One region of the Paenibacillus sp. FSL H8-0537 genome, then DNA from elsewhere that is predicted to be linked to it. Evidence: riboswitches for the same ligand, from Rfam matches in the RefSeq annotation. Region 1 holds a riboswitch; the other holds the start of a gene.
The links. Region 1 has a riboswitch for FMN ahead of ribD (bifunctional diaminohydroxyphosphoribosylaminopyrimidine deaminase/5-amino-6-(5-phosphoribosylamino)uracil reductase RibD). Riboswitches for the same ligand answer to the same signal wherever they lie in the genome.
Positions count from the first base shown of each region.

Region 2: linked by a shared signal. The riboswitch ahead of MHB80_RS07590 (DMT family transporter) and the one ahead of ribD (bifunctional diaminohydroxyphosphoribosylaminopyrimidine deaminase/5-amino-6-(5-phosphoribosylamino)uracil reductase RibD) in region 1 are both predicted to bind FMN.

Region 1 is NZ_CP150290.1:4,159,273-4,162,590, reverse strand. Features, by position in the region: gene lysA (diaminopimelate decarboxylase) at 1-903, shown strand, start outside; gene MHB80_RS17645 (peptidylprolyl isomerase) at 960-1,391, shown strand; FMN riboswitch at 1,644-1,854, shown strand; gene ribD (bifunctional diaminohydroxyphosphoribosylaminopyrimidine deaminase/5-amino-6-(5-phosphoribosylamino)uracil reductase RibD) at 2,008-3,114, shown strand; gene ribE (riboflavin synthase) at 3,130-3,318, shown strand, end outside.
Region 2 is NZ_CP150290.1:1,813,065-1,816,382, reverse strand. Features, by position in the region: gene MHB80_RS07595 (putative sporulation protein YtxC) at 1-558, opposite strand, end outside; gene MHB80_RS07590 (DMT family transporter) at 663-1,634, opposite strand; FMN riboswitch at 1,784-1,932, opposite strand; gene mqnC (cyclic dehypoxanthinyl futalosine synthase) at 2,213-3,318, opposite strand, start outside.

The sequences.
Region 1 (3,318 bases):
AAGGACAAAGGCTTGACGGTTAAAATTTTGCTGCGGATTACGCCGGGTGTTGAGGCGCATACGCATGACTATATTTCCACGGGCCAACAAGATTCCAAGTTCGGCTTCGACTTGACGAATGGCGCGGCTAAACTGGCGATTAAGGAAGCGATGGAGCTGTCCAATCTGGATGTGCTTGGCGTTCATTCCCACATCGGCTCGCAAATTTTTGAAGTAGACGGCTTTAAGATGGCTGTTGAGAAAATGTCGGCGTTTGCAATTGAAATTCGCCAAGACCTTGGCTTGACGTTCCAGGTGATCAATCTTGGCGGCGGCTTCGGCATCCGTTATGTAGATGGAGATTCCCCGCTTCCAGTTGCTCAATACGTTGCAGCGATTACGGATACGCTCATTTCCAGCTTTACTGCAGCGGAATTCCCGCTTCCTGAAATTTGGGTTGAGCCGGGCCGCAGCATCGTTGGCGATGCAGGCACAACGCTTTATACAGTTGGAACTAGCAAGGAAATTCCAGGCGTGCGCAAATATATCGCTGTAGATGGCGGCATGATGGATAACCCGCGTCCGGCGCTTTATCAATCCGTTTATGAAGCGGTGCTTGCAAATCGTGCGAACGAGGCAAGCGAAGAGACGGTTACCGTAGCGGGCAAAGCCTGCGAAAGCGGCGACAAGCTCATTATTGATTTGGAATTGCCGAAAGCAAACAGCGGCGATCTGCTTGCAGTATTTTGCACAGGCGCTTATAATTATTCGATGGCGAGCAACTACAACCGTTTCCGCCGTCCAGCTGTCGTATTCGTAAAAGACGGCGTGTCTGATCTCGTCGTTCAGCGCGAATCTTTGGACAATATTGTCGGCAATGACTTGCTTCCGGCAAGACTTCGCAAAACAGCCCTTGCGAAATAAGGGTTAAATTTGGTAACGTAGTCTTATTCGGATATAGAAAGGTAGATGTTTAATAGATGGCAAAACAAGCGAAAATTACAATGGCAAACGGAGCAGAGGTTATTATTGACCTTTTTGATCAAGATGCGCCTAACACAGTTGCAAACTTTGAGAAGCTTGCAAACGATGGTTTTTATAATGGTTTGACTTTCCACCGCGTAATCCCGGGCTTCGTTGCTCAAGGCGGTTGTCCTACTGGAAATGGTACAGGCGGTCCTGGCTACACGATCAACTGTGAGATCAACCCAAACAAGCATGAGCGCGGTTCCCTTGCAATGGCACATGCTGGACGCAACACAGGCGGAAGCCAATTCTACATCGGCTATGCTCCACAGCCGCATCTGGATGGCGGACACACTGTATTTGGCAAAGTAGCTAAAGGCATGGAGCATGTTGACACGTTCCGCCAAGGCGAAAAAATGGAAAAAGTTGAAATTGTAACGGTTTAATCGTTTTGGGAAGGCCGCTTGTTTTTCCGATTGGTCGGGGGAACAAGCGGCCTTTTTTATAACAGGCTTGAACATCATGACTGCTAATTGAGAATCAGAATCGAAAACTCTTGCTTTTTCAATTTTGCGGTGGTAACATTTCATCAGAGTTACATTTTAAAAGTAAGTGACCATAAGAAAAAACGCCTGACGGCGTTCTTTCTATTTAAAAGCCATCGTTTGGCGAAACGTATAGACAAAAATAATACAGTGGCTTTCCTTCGGGGTCGGGTGAAAATCCCAACCGGCGGTGATCAGGAGGCTGTCTAAGCGCTTGGGATGTTGAAGCGACAGATGTGCTGCCTGTCAGTCCGTGACCCGTATACAATGAATTCAGAGCGTGTGAGCGCATGAACGGATTGTGTACGGCTGACCTGGTGCAATTCCGGGACCGACAGTACAGTCTGGATGGGAGAAGGAGACACTTTCAAGGCGTGATTTCATGCTTATTTGCTTGCACTTTTTTCGCTGGGCAATTAGGTCTGTTAAAATCGATTATTTGTGTACTTGAAAGCGGGTCTCTAAGATATACTCTCATCTCCGTTGGCTATGTTGCTAATGGAGGTTTTTTGCGTTCATGGATATTTTGAATGACAGTTATTATATGAGCTTAGCACTGGATATGGCAGAGAAGGCGGCTGGACAGACGGATATTAATCCAATCGTCGGCTGCGTCGTTGTAAAGGAAGGCCGAATTATCGGCATTGGTACGCATCTCAAGCGGGGAACCGGGCATGCTGAGGTGCATGCGCTGCAAATGGCGGGCGAAGAAGCGGAAGGCGCTACCGCGTATGTAACGCTGGAGCCGTGCAGCCATTTTGGCAAGACGCCGCCTTGCTGCGAGCGGCTTATTGATGCCAAGGTGGCAAGGGTAGTCGTTGCAACGACCGATCCGAACCCACAGGTAGCTGGGCGGGGGCTTGAACGGCTGAAGGAATGCGGCATTGAGGTTGAGGTGGGCCTTCTAGGGGAACGTTCCAACCAAATGAATGAAAAATTTAATAAATACATTACGACGAAGCTGCCGTTTGTCACCCTTAAGACAGCGAGCACGCTCGATGGCAAAATTGCTTCCCGCACCGGCGACAGCAGATGGGTAACGGGCAGTGCTGCAAGGGAGCAGGTGCATACGCTGCGCCATCAGCATATGGGTATCATGGTCGGTATCAGCACCGTTCTGGCAGACGATCCGCAGCTCACGACAAGAGCAGACGTACCGGCGCTGCATCCGGCGCGGATTGTCATCGACAGCAGCCTGAAGCTGCCGCTCACCGCGCGCGTGGTCACGGATCGGACAGCAAGAACGATCGTCATTGCGACTGAGCAGGCGGATGACGCCAAGGCGCAGGAGCTGCTGGCTGCTGGCGTCGAGCTCATTCGGGCAGGCTCCGGAGAGCAGGTTGATTTGCCGGAAGCGATGAGAAAGCTTGGCGAGCTGGTAATAGGGTCGATTTTGCTGGAAGGCGGAGGCAAGCTCAATGGCGCAATGCTAACAGCAGGACTCATCGATAAAATTATGATTTACATGGCTACCAAAATCATTGGCGGAGCAGCAGCTCCCGGCACCTTTGATTTTGAAGGCTTTGAAAAAATGGCGCAGGCTATTGAACTGGAGCGCACGCAGGTGGAGCAAGCGGGGACTGATATTTGCATAAGCGGCTACCCGGTCTACCGTCATGTTTAGAGAGGAGGGTTAGCCGTGTTTACGGGTCTGATTGAAGAAGTCGGCAAGCTGAAGCGGGTGGTCAAGCAGGGCGAGGCTATGGTAGTGACGATTGCCGCCTCCCGCGTCCTCGAAGGTGTGGCGCTGGGCGACAGCATAGCCGTAAACGGCGTTTGTCTGACGGTCATCTCCTTTACAGGCAGCACCTTTGACGCTGATGTAATG
Region 2 (3,318 bases), 2.3 Mb from region 1:
GAGCACATATTCATCCAGAGCGTATTCCACAATGTCGCCTAGCTCGTGACGATACCCATGAAGCCTGAAGGTAGCGATGCCGCCAAGGTCAAGTCGTGTATTTTCATTCAAATACAGTTCGATTTCCTCGGCTACCTTGAGCTTGCGCCGCCTTCTATCCGCATCCAGAAACTTAGCGTTCAAGCCATCCAGATCAGTATCCTGCATCAGCTGGCAGCAATATTTTTCGATAACAGAGACGTCAGCGGAATGGCCGCCCTGATATTTTTTCTTAATGATGCTGATGAGCATTTCCGATTCCAAATTGGTTACAACATATTCAGCGAGCGCTTTGGCAGCGCGGTGGTACAGTATTTCTCCATGCTCATTCAGTTGAAAATAAGGCGTTGCCGACTGGCACATAATGGTGCCCTCGGACTCCAAATCGAACTGCACCAACTGACTCTGGGGTGCTGCTTCAATATGTAAATCCTCATTCGTATATTGTGCCATTAAGGCCGCTAAGCCAGCTGCCGTTGATTGAAGCTTGGAAGGCAGCGTAACGGTAAACAGTTCCATAAACAAGCCAACCCCTTTCATTCCCCTCATACAGTATATGGCGCACGCAGCAGCGATATACGATGAAGACATTGGGAATGAAGGGGCTGTGAATAAGCCTCTATTTAAGCAGCAGCTTGTGGTTGCTGAGCTGCCTGTTCATTGCTGCTTCGGCTCATGAGCCATAGCGTCAGCCAGATAAGCAGGAAGCCGATAAGCTGCCCTAACGTCAGCGACTGGCCAAATACGAGCCAGTTAATCAATACGCCAACAGCAGGGAAGGAAAGCTCGGCAAGCGTCGCGTATACAGCTTTAGTTGAGGAAAGCCCTTTGTAATACAGCAGCATGCTGATTAATCCTGGGAAAAACGCTTGAAACAATAAATTTACGGCAATGAGCGACAGCTGACTGCCTTGTGCGTTCAGGCTCCATGCGTCGCCGCTTGCGAGCAAAATAACGCTTAGCAGCGGCAAAGCAAGCAGAAACCTAAGGGACGTCACAATGGAAAAGGATAATTTCTTTTGCAGCAAATATTTGCCCATGACGGTCGAACCGCCCCACAATGCCGCTGCGATGATCGAAAACAGGCAACTGAGCAAAGCAAGATCATGCAGGCCGACTAGCGGCGAGCCGAATCCGAAGGTCAACAAATACGTGCCTGCCAGCGCCGCCAGCAAAAAGACGAAAAACTTCTGTGGCAGCTTTTCCTTCAGCAAAACTCTGGCGAGCAATATGGCAAATAACGGCTGGAGCTTCTGAAGCAGCAGCACAGCATTGGCGCTGCCATGAGAAAAGGCAGCGGTGAATAATACGGTAGCTACTGCCGAGCCGCCCCAAGAAACAAATAGCAGCGCGCCAATGACACCAATCGACAGCTTGCCGACTAATGTACGGCGGAATTTAAACAATACAGGCACTGCGTAAAATGCGAGCAAAATATGCTCAATAAATACAATTTGCGCCGATGTGAAGCTTTTGAGCAATAAAATACGGAACAGCGGGTCAAGCCCCCAAAGTGTCGCCCCAAGCGCCACATACCATATACCGTTTATGCCCGCAATTCGTGATGTTCGCCAGCCCGCCTTCTCGCCAGCCAGCTCTAATGTGTTCTGCAATTCAAAAACCTCCTGAGAAAGTTTTGAATTGAACCTTCTTTTACTATGAAAAAGAAACAATGCCCTTGTCAGCTATCTGACAAGGGCATCATCAACAAACCTGTTAAATGATTGTCATTTAACAAGCTGGTTCTGATCTTCTCCCGTCCGGACTATACCGTCGGCTCTGGATTCTCACCAGATCAGTCCCGGCTGCAAGCAGCCAGGAGTCGCGGGCTCTGGATGCTCCGAACGCATCCTTACCGCCGGTAGGGAATTGCACCCTGCCCTGAAGATTCATATTCGATTAAATCGTATTGTAACACAGAAGATTACAGTTTGAATAGTCTATTTGTGTGGAAAATTGGCATTTGAAATAATATTTTATTTTTCCGATCTATTTTCTTGGATTTCGTCTACTCCTCGACAAAACTGCTAACCCATTTTCAGCTATATTTCGCTGCTTTAGAGGCAATAACAAAAACGCTCATCCCTACCTATCCTTTAACGGAAAAGATAGGAGACAAGCGTTATTATCTTTAATGATCAAAAACAGTTCCGAATTAGCCAGTCGCTACAGCCTAATTTTGCATCACAAAGTCCTGCTCAGCCTTATCGCTTTCATTGTACATCCGCAAAATTTCATAGCGCGTATTGCGCTGCGCCGGAACCTTGCCCGCTTCACGAATGAGCTGCAAAATCAGCTCAATGTTGACCTTGTGCGTCGTGCCCGCAGCGGACACCACATTTTCTTCAATCATCGTACTGCCGAAGTCGTTGCAGCCATAGGCCAGCGAAAGTTTACCCATATCAGGTCCCATCGTTACCCATGATGATTGCAGGTTGTCAATATTGTCGAGGAAAATACGGCTGACTGCCACAATTTTCAAATACTCCTCTGGCTTCGCTTTCTCCATCGGCATTCTTGTATTGTCCGGCTGGAACGGCCAGGAAATAAAGGCCGTAAACCCTTCGGAGTCGTAGCCATTCGCTTTACACTCGTCTTGAACGTCACGAATGCGCAGCAGGTGCAAGGCGCGCTCCTCCATCGTTTCTCCAAACCCATATACCATCGTGGCTGTCGTATTCATGCCATGACGATGAGCCGATTTCATAACGTCGATCCAGTCCGTGTAGGAGCCCTTTTTGCGGCTGATTTTACGGCGAGTACGATCATCAAGAATTTCCGCGCCGCCGCCCGGCAGTGAATCCAGTCCCGCTTCATGCAGCTGGCGAACAACCTCATCCAGCGACAAGCCTTCCGAAACTTCCTTCATCTTCTGAATTTCCGCTGGCGAGAAGGAGTGCATCGTAATGTCTGGGAAGCGCTGCTTGATTTCCTTCAGCAAGTCCGTGTAATAAGTAAAAGGCAAATCTGGATTCGTTCCGCCCTGCATCAAAATTTCCGTGCCATTCACATCAATCGTTTCTTGAATTTTGTTCATAATCGTCTCGTTATCGAGCACATAACCCTCTTTGGAGCCCGGGGCACGGTAAAAGGCGCAGAACCTGCAATAAACGTCGCACACATTCGTGTAGTTGACGTTTCTTCCCACAACGAATGTCGTTATAGGCTCGGGATGCTTGCGCAGCATAATTTCATTTGCAACTTTACCCATTTTCTCAATCTCGTCGGATTCGAACATAATAATACATTCTTCCAAGCTTATTCGCTCACCCCGCAGGG